Regions from separate parts of the Cellulosimicrobium sp. JZ28 genome, predicted to be linked through region 3. Evidence: riboswitches for the same ligand, from Rfam matches in the RefSeq annotation. Region 3 holds a riboswitch; each other region holds the start of a gene.

The links. A riboswitch is a leader RNA that binds a small molecule or an ion and turns the genes downstream of it on or off. The one in region 3 is predicted to bind S-adenosylmethionine.
Region 1: it holds a riboswitch for S-adenosylmethionine, as region 3 does, so the genes downstream of both, BJP59_RS00670 (LLM class flavin-dependent oxidoreductase) here and BJP59_RS16690 (methylenetetrahydrofolate reductase) in region 3, are expected to answer to the same signal.
Region 2: it holds a riboswitch for S-adenosylmethionine, as region 3 does, so the genes downstream of both, BJP59_RS00775 (NADPH-dependent FMN reductase) here and BJP59_RS16690 (methylenetetrahydrofolate reductase) in region 3, are expected to answer to the same signal.
Region 4: it holds a riboswitch for S-adenosylmethionine, as region 3 does, so the genes downstream of both, BJP59_RS00565 (aminotransferase class V-fold PLP-dependent enzyme) here and BJP59_RS16690 (methylenetetrahydrofolate reductase) in region 3, are expected to answer to the same signal.

What each region holds. Positions count from the first base shown of each region.
Region 1 is NZ_CP017660.1:154,564-158,407, forward strand. It holds gene BJP59_RS00660 (MMPL family transporter) at 1-393, opposite strand, end outside; gene BJP59_RS00665 (TetR/AcrR family transcriptional regulator) at 487-1,209, opposite strand; SAM riboswitch class IV at 1,379-1,486, shown strand; gene BJP59_RS00670 (LLM class flavin-dependent oxidoreductase) at 1,832-2,986, shown strand; gene BJP59_RS00675 (NtaA/DmoA family FMN-dependent monooxygenase) at 3,004-3,844, shown strand, end outside.
Region 2 is NZ_CP017660.1:177,776-181,619, forward strand. It holds gene BJP59_RS00765 (hypothetical protein) at 1-287, shown strand, start outside; gene BJP59_RS00770 (flavin reductase family protein) at 374-937, opposite strand; partial or broken gene BJP59_RS00775 (NADPH-dependent FMN reductase) at 1,119-1,532, opposite strand; SAM riboswitch class IV at 1,587-1,689, opposite strand; gene gdhA (NADP-specific glutamate dehydrogenase) at 1,916-3,253, shown strand; gene BJP59_RS00785 (VOC family protein) at 3,370-3,804, shown strand.
Region 3 is NZ_CP017660.1:3,724,785-3,728,628, reverse strand. It holds gene metE (5-methyltetrahydropteroyltriglutamate--homocysteine S-methyltransferase) at 1-207, opposite strand, end outside; gene BJP59_RS16690 (methylenetetrahydrofolate reductase) at 240-1,301, opposite strand; SAM riboswitch class I at 1,307-1,409, opposite strand; gene BJP59_RS16685 (sodium/solute symporter) at 1,499-3,022, opposite strand; gene BJP59_RS16680 (hypothetical protein) at 3,019-3,303, opposite strand; gene BJP59_RS16675 (LytR/AlgR family response regulator transcription factor) at 3,470-3,844, opposite strand, start outside.
Region 4 is NZ_CP017660.1:129,384-133,227, forward strand. It holds gene BJP59_RS00555 (O-succinylhomoserine sulfhydrylase) at 1-880, opposite strand, end outside; gene BJP59_RS00560 (rhodanese-like domain-containing protein) at 877-1,368, opposite strand; SAM riboswitch class IV at 1,670-1,785, shown strand; gene BJP59_RS00565 (aminotransferase class V-fold PLP-dependent enzyme) at 1,819-3,252, shown strand; gene BJP59_RS00570 (GNAT family N-acetyltransferase) at 3,365-3,844, shown strand, end outside.

The sequences.
Region 1 (3,844 bases), 810 kb from region 3:
GATCTGGGTGCGGCCGTCGTCGATCTGCTTCCGCTGGTCGGCGAGCTCCTCCTGCGTCGCGAACGGGTCGACGACCGACGCGACGCCGTCGACTTCCTCCGCCGCGGCGAAGCGGTCCGCGATCGCCGCCTCCTGCTCGGGCGTGAACGGGGCGCCGTCGTCCGTCGCGAAGACGATCGTGCCGCTCCCGCCCGACGCCTCGGGCAGCGCGGTCTGGAGGCGCTCGGTGACGTCGGCGGTCGGGGTGCCGGGGATCGAGAAGCTGCTGGCGAGCGTGCCGCCGAACGCGACGAACGCCGCCCCGGCGAGCACGAGCACCGCGAGCCACGCGGCGAGGACGGTCCGCGCGCGGCGCGCGCACGCGCGGCCGAGGCGGTAGAGGAGTTCAGCCATGAGGGTCCTTCGGTGGGAGTCCGGTGGCGGGTGTGCCCGGGGTGGCGGGGTGATGCTGCGGGAGAGGTGGTCGCGGGGAGGGTGCGGCTCGCGTCAGGCGGGGTCCGCCCAGCCGGCGCGGATCCGTTCGACGAGGCGGTCGAGCAGGCCCGACCACACCGCGCGCGAGGCGTCGTCGTCGGCGGCGCCGGTCTCGGCCCACCAGCGCCGCTGGATGACGAGGACCCCGGCCATGAGCGCGCCCACGAGCATCTCGATCTCGAGCGGGTCGACGTCCGGGTGCCGGCGCGTGGTCGCCGCGACGAGGCGCTCGGCGAGGTGGGTGAAGGTGCGCACGACCATCGTCGTGACGCGCGGCGTGGGCTCGGTCGCGGTACCGCCGAGGGCGCGCGTGAGGTAGGCCATGGGGCCGACGAGGTCCGTGCCGCGCAGCGCCGCGGTGACGTCGTCGAGGGGCGTGGGGCGGTCGGTGCCCGGCTCGGCCGCGCTCGCCCCGAGCGTCTCGACGACGGTGCCCAGCACGTCCTCGCAGACCTCGACGACGACGTCGTCGAGCGACGCGAAGTGGTTGAAGATCGTGCGGCGCGCGACGTCGGCGCGGGCCGCGAGCTCGTCGACGGTGAAGCGCGCGCCGCCCTTCTCCTCCATGAGCGACGCGGCGGCGGCGACGATCGCGCGGCGGTGGCGCGCGCGCAGGGCTGCGCGACGGTCCGGAGCCGCGGCGTCCGGGCCGGGGACGTCCGCGCTCGGCGCGTCCGGGGTCACGGCGTGCGTCGCGGGCGCGGTCGGGCGCTCGGGTCCGGGGAGGAGAGGCACCTCTTGACACTAGGTGCATCGATGCACTCGGTGCAAACGAGGGCCTCTGCCGCTCAAAGTTGACCGATCGAGTCCAGTATGTGGGAAGGTCCCGGCGGTGCGTTGACACCCTCTCCGACCGCTCGTAGGTTCCCGGCAACCGAGGTCCACGGACCCCGGCACAGGACATGGTCATGAGCTCCGACGCGAAGCCCCGGCTCGTCGGACGGCAACCCTCCCGCGCGGCGGGGTGCCCCGGGTGAGGACCAGGTCCCGCGTCGCGCGACCTGCGCGGTGCGGGGCAACACGCGGCGCCCGGAGACGGGCACGAAGGAGACGGACGATGGACCGGCGAGAGTCGAGCACCGCGGTGAGCACCCCGCACGCGCCGACGTGCCCCTGTCCGGTCAACGCTGCGGCCGCCGTCTCCTGTCCGGTCGGCGCCCCCGCGCGCGTCACCTGTTGTCGCTGACGACGCCCCGCTCCTGACGCCGCGCGCCCTCGCGCGCACGCCCTGACGGGCCTCCCTCCGGCCTCCCCGGCCCCGCCCTGCCGTCCCGCGGCGGGGCGACCCTGCCCACCCCCGGCACCCCGCCGCGCCCTGAGCGCGCGGCCGGCGCCTGTCCCAGAACGGATCCTCGCGATGCCCGACCCCCGCCCCGCCCGCACCGTCCACCTGGGCGTCGACCTCACCGACGCCGGTGCGCACCCCGCCGCCTGGCGGACCGTGGGCTCCCAGGCCCAGCGCCTGTTCGACGCCAAGCGCCTCGTCGAGCTCGTGGCCACCGCCCAGCGCGGCCTGCTCGACCTCGTCACGCTCGACGACGCGTTCACCCTCCAGCCGGGCCGCAACGGGTCCGTGCGCGGCCGGCTCGACGCCGCGCTCGTCGCGTCCCGCCTCGCGCCGCGCAGCGCGGGCATCGGCCTCGTCCCGACCGTCACCACCACGCACACCGAGCCGTTCCACGTCTCCAAGGCGGTCGCGACGATCGACCATGTGAGCTCCGGCCGCGCGGGATGGCAGGTCGGGTGGTCCACGACCCCGGCCGAGGCCGCGGCCTTCGGGCGCAAGGGCGCCCAGGACGAGCCCGACGCCGTGGCCGAGGCCGACGAGGCGGTCGAGGTCGTCACGCGGCTCTGGGACTCGTGGGAGGACGACGCCGAGATCCGCGACGTCGCGACGGGCCGGTTCGTGGACCGCGAGAAGCTGCACTACGTCGACCACGAGGGCATCCGGTTCGCGGTCAAGGGGCCGTCGATCACGCCGCGCCCGCCGCAGGGCCAGCCGCCCGTCGTCGTGCGGGCGAGCACGCCGGCGTCGCTCGACCTCGCGGCCCGGCGGGCCGACGTCGTGCGGGTCCGCGCGGCGACGCGGGACGAGGCGGTCGCGCTGCGGGCGCAGGTGCGCGACGCCGCCGCGGACGCCGGCCGCGACCCCGACGGGCTGCGGGTCCTCGTGGACGCGTACGTCGTCGTCGGGGACACGCGCGCGAGCGCGCAGGCCCGCCTCGACCTGCTCGAGGACCTCGAGGGCGTCTCGTGGGACACCGACTCGCTGACGCACGTCGGCACGGCGCGCGACCTCGCGGCGACGGTCGAGGAGTGGGCGCACGCCGGTGCCGCCGACGGCTTCCTGCTGCGGCCGTCGTCGCTGAGCACGGACCTCGACGCGATCGTCGACGGGGTCGTGCCGCTGCTCCAGGGCGTGGGGCTGTTCCGCACCGCGTACCCGGGCACGACGCTGCGCGACACGCTCGGCCTCCCGCACCCCGCGAACCGCTACGCGGCGATCGCCTGAGCCCGGACGGACCCGACATGAGCACCCGACCCCGCAAGCAGATCCACCTCGGCGCCCACTTCCCGGGCGTCAACAACACCACCGTGTGGAGCGACCCCCGCTCGCGCAGCCAGATCGACTTCGCGTCGTTCGAGCACCTCGCGCGCCGCGCCGAGGACGCGAGGCTCGACTTCTTCTTCCTCGCCGAGGGCCTGCGCCTGCGCGAGCACAAGGGCCGCATCCACGACCTCGACGTCGTCGGCCGCCCCGACACGCTGCCCGTCCTCGCCGCGCTCGCCGCCGTCACGGAGCGGCTCGGCCTCGCGGGCACGATCAACACGACGTTCAACGAGCCGTGGGAGCTCGCGAAGCAGTTCGCGACCCTCGACCTGCTCTCCGAGGGCCGCGCGGCGTGGAACCTCGTGACGAGCCCCGACGCCTTCACGGGCGCCAACTTCCGCCGCGGCGGGTACCTGCCCTACCCCGAGCGGTACGCGCGGGCGGCCGAGGTCGTCGAGGTCGCGCGCGCCCTGTGGGACTCGTGGGACGACGACGCGGTGCTGGCCGACCGGATCGCGGGCGAGTTCCTGCGGCCCGGCGCGGTGCGGCCGGTCGCGCACCACGGGACGTACGCGGACGTCGTCGGGCTGTTCGAGACGCCGCGCGGGCCGCAGGGCCACCCCGTCCTGTTCCAGGCGGGCGACTCGGCCGACGGGCGCGACTTCGCCGCCGCGACGGCCGACGTCGTGTTCTCCGCGCACTCGACGTTCGACGCCGGGCGCGCGTTCTACGAGGACGTCAAGGGGCGGCTCGCGGCGCACGGGCGCGAGCGCGACTCCCTGAAGATCCTGCCCGCGACCGTCGTCGTGCTGGGCGACA
Region 2 (3,844 bases), 830 kb from region 3:
GCCGTCGTGCCGCCGCGGCGCCGGACCCGCTGACGACGCTCGCGCTCCAGGTGCGGCTCACCGCGCTCGCCGCGGAGCTCCGGCGCATCGAGGCCGACCCGGACGTCTACGCGCGCGCCCACCACTACCTCGCGGTCCAGGGCGCCTACGACGCGCTGCTGCGCGAGGCCTGTCGGCTCACGGGGCTCCCGGTCGCGGACGCGCCCCTGCGCGCGGGCTTCCGCACCGGCGACGACGAGCGGTTCCGGGAGGAGCTCGAGCTCAGCGCGCGCGGCTGGAGCTGGTGACGGACCACCCGTGAGGGGCGGCACGGGACGGGCGAGGGGCCCGACGGCGGGACCTCCGCCGTCGGGCCCCTCGCCCGTCCGTGCGCTCAGAGCGCGGAGTGGTCGCCGATCCGGTGGTAGGTGCGGTCGTGGTAGACGAGCGGCGACGCCGCCGCCTCCCGCGACGCCCCGGGCGCGGCGCCGACGCTCGACGCGAGCGCGCGCAGCGAGACGAGGTAGGAGTCGCCCACCGGGGTGCGCTGGACGACCCGCCCGCGCACCCACGACAGCGCGCCGTCGATCACGGGTTCGCCCGTCGGCAGGCGCGACCAGCCGCCGTCCGCGAACCGGTCGATGCCGCTCGTCGCGAACCGGGCCGAGACGTCGTCCTGGTGGTCCGCGAGGAAGCTCACGGTCAGCGTGCGCGCCGTCGAGACCGCGGGCCACGACGACGACGTGGACGCGAGCGAGAACGCGAGCAGCGGGGGCGCGGCCGAGACGGAGATGACCGACGTCGCGGTGAAGCCGACGAGGCGGTCGCCGTGCTCGAGCGCGACGACGGCGACGCCCGCGGGGTGGCCGCGGAACACGGCCTTGTACTCGTCGGGGGAGAGCTGGGGCTCGTCCTGCTCGGCCAGGAGGGCCTCCAGGTGGGTGAGCTCGGCGGTCATCGGGCCACCCCCGCGAACGCGTCGGCGACGGCTGCGTCGGTGCGGGCCGACGGGCGGTCCTCCGCCGGGGGAGCTGCGCCGTGGCGCGGCGCAGGGCGTCGCCCTCGCGCGCGAGCCACGCGTCCACGACCGGTCCCAGGTCCGCGAGCTGCGGCTCGGTGACCGTGAGCGACCGGGTCGGGACGACGGCGCCGAGCTCGACGAGCACGGGTCGCAGGTGCACCTCCCCGACGAGCGCGTGCGCCGGGTTCCCGGACACGACGAGCGGGACCACGACGACGCCCGCGAGCCCGTCGGGGCCGTAGAGGTCGAGGAAGGCCTTCAGCAGCCCGGTGTAGGACGCCTTGTAGACCGGCGTCGCCACGACGGCGACGGTCGCCCGGGCGAGCTGCTCACGGGCGGCGTCGGCCGCCGGATGGTCGGCGGCGAGCACCTCGCCGGCGAGCGACGCCAGGTCGACCGTGGCGACGTCGTCCGCGCCGAGGAGGTCGGCGACGCGGCGCGCGACCGTCTCGGCGGCGCCGAGCGTGCGCGAGCCGGGCCGCGGGTTGCCCGAGACGGCGAGCACCGTCGGGTGGGTGGGGTGGTGGGTCATGTGCACCTCGCAGTAGTCGTCGATCACGCTTGCCGTGCGGGCCGTCCTCGCCGGTGGCGGGGCAGGCCGGGCCCGGCCTGGTCATCTCCCGGAGCACCCCGCCGTGACAGGGGGTTGCCGGCCAGCGAGCCGGGGCTTGGCGCTGGCGCTCGTGACCTGGGGACGGGTATAGCAACCGCCCCGAGAAACTGCACCAGATCGGTAGGGTTTCTCAGTGGGTGGACGGATGTGTCGTCGTCGGTGACTCCTGTGCCGCCCCGTGCGGTCGCTCCTGCGCTGCGGCCGCCCGTGCCGGTGCGCGCGGAGTGAGACGGTGTGACGGGAGCTTCTGGCACAGGCGTACCGTCAGCAGGAGTTCCGCCCGCGTCAGACGAGGAGTACCCATGGACAGCCGACTGCAGTCCGTCTACGACGAGGTCCTGCGTCGCAACCCCGGCGAGGCCGAGTTCCACCAGGCCGTGCGCGAGGTCTTCGACTCGCTCGGCCCCGTGCTGCGCAAGCACCCGCGCTACGTCGAGGCCGCCGTCCTCGAGCGCGTGTGCGAGCCGGAGCGCCAGATCATCTTCCGGGTCCCGTGGGTGGACGACACCGGGCGCGTGCAGATCAACCGCGGCTTCCGCGTCGAGTTCAACTCCGCGCTCGGCCCGTACAAGGGCGGCCTGCGGTTCCACCCGTCGGTCTACCTCGGCATCGTGAAGTTCCTCGGCTTCGAGCAGATCTTCAAGAACTCGCTCACGGGCATGCCCATCGGCGGCGGCAAGGGCGGCTCCGACTTCGACCCGCGCGGGCGGTCCGACGGCGAGGTCATGCGGTTCTGCCAGTCGTTCATGACGGAGCTCTACCGGCACATCGGCGAGAACACGGACGTCCCCGCGGGCGACATCGGCGTGGGCGGCCGCGAGATCGGCTACCTCTTCGGGCAGTACAAGCGCATCACCAACCGGTACGAGTCCGGCGTCCTCACGGGCAAGGGCATCTCGTGGGGCGGCTCGCTCGTCCGCACGGAGGCCACGGGCTACGGCACGGTCCTCTTCGCGCAGAACATGCTGGAGACGCGCGGGCAGGAGCTCGACGGGCGCCGCGTCGTCGTCTCGGGCTCGGGCAACGTCGCGATCTACGCGACGGCCAAGGCGCAGCAGCTCGGCGCGAACGTGGTCGCGTTCTCCGACTCGTCGGGGTACGTCGTCGACGAGGCCGGGGTCGACCTCGAGCTCCTGCGCCAGATCAAGGAGGTCGAGCGCGGGCGCGTCGCCGACTACGCCGCGCGCCGCCCCGGGGCCCGCGTCGTCACCGACGGGTCCATCTGGGACGTGCCGTGCGACGTCGCGCTCCCGTGCGCGACGCAGAACGAGCTCGACGAGGCGGCGGCCAAGCAGCTCGTCGCGAACGGCGTCGTCGCGGTCGCGGAGGGCGCCAACATGCCCACGACGCCGAGCGCCGTCGCGCTGCTCCAGGAGGCGGGCGTCCTCTTCGCGCCGGGCAAGGCAGCCAACGCGGGCGGCGTCGCGACGTCGGCCCTCGAGATGCAGCAGAACGCGTCGCGCGACGCGTGGTCCTTCGAGTACACGGAGGACCGCCTCGCGCAGATCATGGCGGGCATCCACGACCGCTGCGTCGAGACGGCCGACGAGTACGGCACGCCCGGCAACTACGTGCTCGGCGCCAACATCGCGGGCTTCACCAAGGTCGCCGACGCGATCCTCGCGCTCGGCGTCATCTGACCCGAGCCGCACGACGACGGCCGTCGGTGCCCCGCGCGGAGCGGTGGCATCGGCGGCCGTCGTGCGCCCGTGAAAAGCCCTCCGGCCGAGAAGGGTCGGGCGCCTAGGGTGGCCGGATGGCGGCGGTCAGGCAGGTCCAGGTCACGTTCGACTGCGCGCAGCCACGGCGCGTCGCCCGGTTCTGGTGCGAGGTGCTGGGCTACGTCCCGGCGCCGCCCCCGGAGGGCTTCAGCACCTGGGACGACGCCGAGGCCTCCCTCCCGGCCACAGAGCGGGACGCGTGGTCCGCGTGCAGCGACCCCACCGGGGCCGGTCCGCGCCTGTACTTCCAGCGTGTCCCCGAGGGCAAGGTCGTCAAGAACCGCGTGCACCTCGACGTGCGTGCCGGCACCGGGCTCGTGGGTGCCGAGCGTCTCGCCGCGCTCGAGGCCGAGCGCGACCGGCTCGTCGCGCTCGGCGCGACGTGCGTGCGCGTGATGGTCGCCGACGAGGAGAACGAGTCCTGCATCGTCATGCAGGACGTCGAGGGCAACGAGTTCTGCCTGGACTGACTGCCGGCCCGGCCCGCGCCCGCCCCGGGTCGTCTACCCT
Region 3 (3,844 bases):
GAGGCCGAGGTCGACGAGCCGGCGGACGGCCGCGAGGCGCAGCTCGCGGGCCGTGGCCTCGAGCTCGTCGGCCGACGTCTTGCCGGCCCAGAACGCCTCGACGGCCTTCTTGAGCTCGCGGCGGCGCCCGATGCGCGGGTAGCCGAGCACGGTGCCGGCGGGGAAACCGACCGGGTTCTGGGTAGGGGAGGGTACGGAAGTGGCCATGATCGAAACCTCTTGCTGGTCCGGAGGACCGGTCAGACGGGCGCGCCGTGCGTGGCGGCGCTCGTCGTGGGCAGGGAGGTGCCGGTGACCCACGGCCCGCTGGCCAGGTCCGGGACGAGCGGGGCGGCGGCGGCGCTGGCGCCGCCCCCGGTCCCGACCGACCCGCCGCCGAGGTGGACACCCTCGAGCAGGTCAAGAGCGGCGCGGTGCTTGTTGAACGTGTACACGTGCAGACCGGGCGTGCCCGCGTCGAGGACGCGCTGCGCGAGGTCGACCGAGTACGCGATCCCGTAGGCGTGCTGCGCCTCCGGGTCGGGCAGGGCGTCGAGCGCGTCCAGCAGGTGCTGGGGCGCGCGCACGCCCGTGAGCTCCTCGACGCGACGGAGCCGCGCGGGCTCCGTCGTGGGCAGCAGCCCGGCGAGGATGGGGATCGTCACGCCGGCCGCGCGGGCCTCGGCGACGAAGTCGGTGTACGACGACGCGTCGTAGAAGAGCTGCGTGATCGCGAAACTCGCGCCGGCCTGCTGCTTCTGCCAGAGGCGTCGCACCTCCTGGGTGCGCGTCGTGCCGGCGGCGGGGTTGCCGTCGCAGAACGTCGCGACGGCGATCGTCAGCGGCCGGGCCGCGCCGCGCAGCGCGACGGCCGGGTCGGACGCGCAGCGCGACGCCTCGACCTCACGCAGCAGGGCGACGAGCTCGGTCGACGACCGGACGCCGTCCGGCGCGGGCTGCCAGTCCGGCTGGTCGCGCGGCGGGTCGCCCCGCAGGGCGAGGAAGCTCCGCACGCCCTCGTCGAGGAAGTCGGTGATGACCGACTCCACGTCCTCGCGCGACGCCCCGACGCACGTGAGGTGCGCGATCGGCAGCACGGGCGTGCCCTGGAGCAGGCGTCCGACGACCTGGCGCGCGGTCGCGCGGTCGGTGCCCGCGGCGCCGTACGTCACGGACACGAAGTCGGGGTGCGTCGCGACGAGACGGCGTGCCGTCTCCCAGAACTTCGGGGCCGCGTCCGGTCGGCGCGGGGGCATGAGCTCGAACGACACCGTCGGCCGCGGACGGCCCGGACGGTGCGCGAAGGATGCCTCTGAGGTCATGCGTCACTCCATCGACCCTGGCGTTAGCACCTTTGTCCTCGGGAGGCTTCCGTCGGCGGGTTGCTGCGGTGTCGTCGAGCCAGGACTCTCGACCGCTCTGGATGGTTGCCACGATCCTACGACCCATCCGACATGCGGTCGAGAGCGCCCGCCAGGTGAGATGCGGAGGGTCGTCGGAGCTCCCGGTGCGACGAGTCTCAGGCTCGACGGCGCTCGGGCACGTGCAGACGGCGGAGGAACCGGTCGGTGCGCAGCGGCGGGCCGCGCCGGTCGAGGAGCGACACGACGACGACGGTCGCCGTCGCGAGCGGGATGGTCCAGGCGGCGGGCTGGGCGAGCAGGGCGCGCACGACGCCGGGGACGCCGTCGGCCGTGCTGCCGGACGGGCTCCCGTACCCCGCGGCGACGAGCGCGGACGACGCGAGCAGCGCCGTCGCGCACAGGACGGCGCCCACGACCATGCCCGCCACCGCGCCGCGCGCGGTGAGGCCGCGCCACCACACGCCGAGCAGGATCACCGGGGACAGGGCCGACGCGGCGAAGACGAACACCGTCCCGACGCTTGTCACGAGGCCCTGCGGGATGGTGACGAGCGCGAACGCGAGCGGGATGAGCGTGCACGCGACCGCCGACCAGCGGAAGGACCGCACGGTGCCGCCGAACAGGTCCTGGCTCACGACGCCCGCCAGCGCCACCACGAGCCCCGACGACGTCCCGAGGAATGCCGCGAACGCCCCGGCGACGACGAGCGCGGCGAGCAGCTCGCCGCCGAGCCCGGGCACGAGGCGGGTCGGCAGCGTGAGGACGACCGTGTCCGCGACCCCGGGCGCCGCGAGGTCGGGCGCGACGACCCGCGCCACGAGCCCGAGCGTGCTCGACACCATGTAGAACACGCTGATCATGACGAGCACGACGACGGTCGTGCGGCGGGCCGAGCCGCCGTCGGGCGAGGTGTAGAAGCGCACGAGGACGTGCGGCAGGCCGGTCGTGCCGAGCAGGAGGGCGAGCAGGAGCGAGACGGTCGCGTACGCGTCGAGGCCGCCCGGCCCGGCCTCGTGGGGGAACACGGCGCCGGGGTCGAACGTGACGACGGCGCCGCCGGGCTCGAACGCCCCGCCGAGCGCCATGAGCACGAAGACGAGCGGCACCGCGAGCGCGGTGAGCTTGACCCAGAACTGGAACGCCTGGACGAACGTGATGGAGCGCATCCCGCCCGCGGCGACGACGGCGCTCACCACGACCGCGATCCCCACCGAGCCGACCCACGGCGGCACCGCGGCCACGCTCGTGATGACGAGCGCCGCCCCGTGGAGCTGCGGCACCACGTAGAGCCACCCGATGACCAGCACGAGCACGCTCGTCACGCGGCGCGCGACCACGGAGTCGAGCCGGGCGTGCACGAAGTCGGGGATCGTGTACGCGCCGCTGCGCCGCAGGGGGCCCGCGACGAACAGCAGGACGAGCAGGTAGCCCGCCGCGTACCCCACGGGGAACCAGAACGCCTCCGCGCCGGACAGCAGCACGAGACCCGAGAGCCCGAGGAACGTGCCCGCGGACAGGTACTCGCCGCTGATCGCCGACGCGTTCCAGACCGGCCGCACGGTGCGCGACGCGACGAAGAAGTCGCTCGTGGTGCGCGAGATCCGCAGGCCGTAGAACCCGATGAGCCCGGTCGCGAGCAGGAGCAGCGCGATCGCGACGAGGGGCAGCGCGCTGGTCACGGCGCACCGCCGTCGTCGGGGCCGGGCTCGTCGGGCCCGCCCGCGCCCTCGGCGAGCGCGCGGTACCGGCGCTCGTTGCGCGCCGCCGCGACCGCGAACACGACCGCGAACGCGACGATCACCGGGTAGAACCCGTACGCGTGCACGAGCCACGGCAGCGGCACGCCGAGCAGCACGACGTCGTCCAGCGCGGGCACGCCGCTCATCGTCACCGTGAGCAGCGTGACGACTGCGAGGAACGACGCCACGCACGCCAGCCCGAGCCGGAGCTGGGCCCGCACGAGCCCGCGCGTGTAGGCGGTCGCGGCGTCGTCCGGCTCGCCGGTCCGCGCCGTGCCCGACGGCGCCCCGCCCCCGGGCCGGCACCCTCGCCGCGGCCGGCGCGCGCCGCGGGGAGGTCGGTGGACCGGACGCGCACGCGCGCGTCACGACGCGGGTCGGTGCCTGTCACGGCGCGCCCCGGTGCGGCCCGAGGAGCGCCTCACGGACCCCGGGCACCATGCGGCGGCTCACCGGGACCTCGTGCCCGGCGACGACGAGCGCGGGCTGCGCCCCGCCGAACCGCGCCGCGGTCACGGCCGCGCGGTCCACGAGGTACGACCGGTGCACGCGCAGGAACCCCGCGGGCGCCCACCGCTCCTCGAGGTCGGAGAGCGGCTCGCGCACGAGGAACTGCTCGGTGTCCGTCACGAGCCGGGAGTAGTCGCCCTGCGCCTGCACCCACCGCACCGCGCTGCGCCGGACGAGCCGCGTCGTCGTGCCGACCGTCACGACGAGCGTCTCGTCGGCCGGGGCCGCACCGCCCGCCGGGTCGCCGGCCGC
Region 4 (3,844 bases), 780 kb from region 3:
GCTCCAGCGCCTCCGCGACCTGCTCCGCGGCGGCGTTCTGCGCGGCGACGCGCACGGGCAGCGTCTCGAGGCCCTTGAGCAGCACCCACGCGTTGAACGCCGAGAGCGACGGCCCGGTGTTGCGGATGAACGTCTGCACGGGACCGGTGACGTACTCCTCGGTGCCGAGGATCGCGCCGCCGAGCACGCGGCCCTGCCCGTCGATGTGCTTGGTCGCCGAGTAGACGACGACGTCGGCACCGAGCTCGAGCGGCCGCTGCAGCAGCGGGGTCGCGAACACGTTGTCGAGCACGACGACCGCGCCGGCGGCGTGCGCGAGCTCGCTCACGCGCCGCGCGTCGACGATGTCCTGCATGGGGTTGGACGGCGTCTCGAAGAAGACGACGTCCGCGGGGGTGGACAGCGCCTCCTCCCACTGCGACAGCACGTGGCCGTCGACGTAGTCCGTCCGCACGCCCCACTTCGCGAAGATCTCGTCGAAGATGACGAGGCTCGACCCGAAGAGCGCGCGCGCCGCGACGATGCGCGACCCGGACCGCACCAGCGCGGCGAGCGCCGTGAACACGGCGGACATGCCGGACGCCGTCGCGTAGCACGCCTCCGCGCCCTCCAGGAGGCGCAGGCGCTCCTCGAACGTGTGCACGGTCGGGTTGCCGTAGCGCGAGTAGACGAACCGGTCGAGCTCCCCCTTGAACGCGGCCTCGGCGTCGGCCGCGCGGTCGTACGTGTAGCCCTGCGTGAGGAACAGCGCCTCGGACGTCTCCTGGAACTCGGTGCGCGCGTGGCCGCCGCGCACGGCGAGCGTCGCGGGGCGGGCGCTCGCGGGCAGGGGCTTGCGGCCGGAGCCGCCGGGCACGCTCCCGGGCACGACCGCGCTCACCGGGCGGCCTCGTCGAACGTCGTGGTGGGCAGCCCGCGGACCTTCCAGCCCTCGACGTCCCGCAGGCCCGAGAACCCCTGGGCGCCCTCGAAGCCCTCGAGCACGTTGTACGACGGCCCGAGCCCGGCGGCCGTGGCCGCGCGCGCCGCGCCGATCGACCGCTGGCCCGAGCGGCACAGGAACACGACAGGACGCTCGTCGCCGGGGGTCAGGCCCGCCTCGACGAGCCGGTCGAGGAACCGCGGGTTGGGGCCCGCCGGGGTCACCCACTCGTCGAACAGGACGTCGCGGCCGAGCTCCGTGGCGTCGGGCACGCCGATGGTGCGCCACTCGCCCTCGGTGCGGACGTCCACGAGCACGGCGCGCTCGTCGTGCGCGAGCAGGTCCCACGCCTGCTGCGGGGTGAGGTCGCCGGCGTAGCCGACGGCGGGACGTGCCTCGGGGGGTGCCGGCCGGGGTGCCGACGCCTGCTGGGACTGGTCGCTCATGAGAGTCCTCCTCCATCGATCGTGGCAGTAGCACCCTGCGCCCGGCCGCCGAGGCGGTCCGGGGGGTTGCTGCGGCGTCGACGTGCCACGTCACTCGGCCGCTCCGGATGGTTGGCTCGGATCGTACGCCACGCGTCCGACGTGCGGAACGCCCGTCTCGGGGAGCGGCCCGGGGTGGAGGTGCCCGACGCCGCGTGGCTCCGACGCGCGGGCCTATGACGCGGAGCGCCGCGTCCCGCCATCCGAGACGCCGTGACCACCGGTTGACACGCCACCGTCCGCGCGGACATCCTGGTCCGCAGGTCATGAGTGCCAGCGCGAAACCCCGGTTTGCTGGCCGGCAACCCTCCTCTCGCGGCGGGGTGCCCCGGGTGACGACCAGGCCGCACGCCGACCGGCGGGCGGCAAGCGCGGGGAGGTTCTCCCCGGACGACCCTGGAGGACTGTGCCATGACTGCTCTCGCGGACGTCTCGTGTCCCACCGACGCCCCGGCCCCTGACCTCGCGGCGCTCGCCGACGCGCCCGCGCTCCTGCCCGTCGTCGGCGGGGACACGCTCGTCCCGCTCGTCGACGGCCGCAGCGTGCCGTACGCGAACCTCGACGTCGCGGCCTCGGCCCCGGCGCTGCGCTCGGTCGCGGACCGCGTGACCGAGGTGCTGCCGCTCTACGCGAGCGTGCACCGCGGCGCGGGCTACCTCTCGCAGGTCTCCACGGCGCTCTACGAGGCGTCGCGCCGCACGATCGGTGCGTTCGTCGGCGCACGCGAGGACGACGTCACGGTCGTCACGCGCAACACGACCGACTCGCTCAACCTGCTCGCGGGCTGCGTCCCGGCGAACGCGGACGGCACGCCCGGGCGCGTGCTCGTCCTCGACGTCGAGCACCACGCGAACCTGCTGCCGTGGCAGCGCGCCGGCGGCGCGACGGTCCTCGCGGGCGGCGCGTCCGTCGCGGAGACGCTCTCGGGCCTGCGCACCGAGCTCGCGCGCTTCCCGTACGCGCTCGTCGCCGTGACCGGCGCCTCCAACGTCACGGGCGAGTCCCTGCCCGTCGCCGAGGTCGTCCGCGCCGCGCACGACGCCGGGGCGCGCGTCGTGCTCGACGGCGCGCAGCTCGTCCCGCACCGCGGGTTCTCGCTCGCCGCGTCGGGCGTCGACTACGTCGCGTTCTCGGGGCACAAGACCTACGCGCCGTTCGGCGCGGGGGCGCTCGTCGGGCGGCGCGACTGGCTCGACGCGGGCACCCCCTACCTCGCGGGCGGCGGCGCCGTGCGCCAGGTCGCGGTGACCGGGACGCAGTGGCAGACGGCGCCCGCACGCCACGAGGCCGGCTCGCCGAACGTGGTGGGCGCAGCGGCGCTCGCGGCGGCGTGCGACGCGCTCGCCGCGCTCGACCCGGCCGACCTGCACGCGCACGAGGCGACGCTCCGCGCGGCCCTCGTCGCAGGCCTGGAGGCCGTCCCGGGCGTCCGGGTCGTGCGCGTGTGGGACGACGCCGTCGACCCGGTCGGCGTCGTGACGTTCGCCGTCGAGGGCCACGACCCGGGCCTCGTCGCCGCCTACCTCTCGGCCGAGCACGGCATCGGCGTGCGCGACGGCCGGTTCTGCGCGCACCCGCTGCTCGCGCGCCTCGGCTACGACGCGGGCGCGATCCGCGCCTCGGTGGGCGTCGGGACGACCGGTGCGGACGTCGTGCGCCTCGTCGAGGCCGTGCGCGCGTACGTCGAGCAGGGACCGACCACCCGGTACGAGGTCGTCGACGGCTGCTGGGCCGTCGTGGACGACCCCCGCCCGGTCCCCGCGGGGTCCGGCCTGGAGGGGCTCTTCGCGACCGCGGCGGCGGGCTTCCTCGCCGACGCGGCGGGCTGCGGACCGGCCGTCTGACCGGCGTCGGCGGCCGACGCGGGAGCCTGTTCACCGGACCGTCGCCGAGCGTTGTCCACCGCGTCGCCGGACCCTCTTGGCGCGGTGTTCCGCGTGTGCTCTGATATGCGCTGTGCTGCACGACGTCGTCCTCTCGGGGCACGGTTTCCGGCTGGAACCGCTGGCCCTGGAGCACGCTGAGACGCTGGCCGGCCTCGTCGACGAGGCGATGTGGTCAGGGATGAGCATCCCCCTGCCCTACGGGGTCGCGGGGATGGCCGATCTCGTGGCCGCGACCCGCGCGGCCCCGGACCTCACGGGCTTCGTCGTGCGCGCCCTCGACCCCGACGGCGCGCCCGGCGCCGTGCTCGGCAGCACCGCGTTCCGCGACCTGTCGCTCGTCGACCGCCGCGTCGAGGTGGGCCGCACGTTCTACGCGCGCTCCACGTGGGGGAGCCTCGTCAACCCCGTGACGAAGTGGCTCCTGCTGCGCCACGCGTTCGAGACGTGGGACGTGCACCGGGTCGGCTTCCGCGTCGACACGCGCAACGAGCGCTCGCTCGGTGCGATGCGCCGTCTCGGTGCTCACGAGGAGGGCGTCATGCGCGGCCAC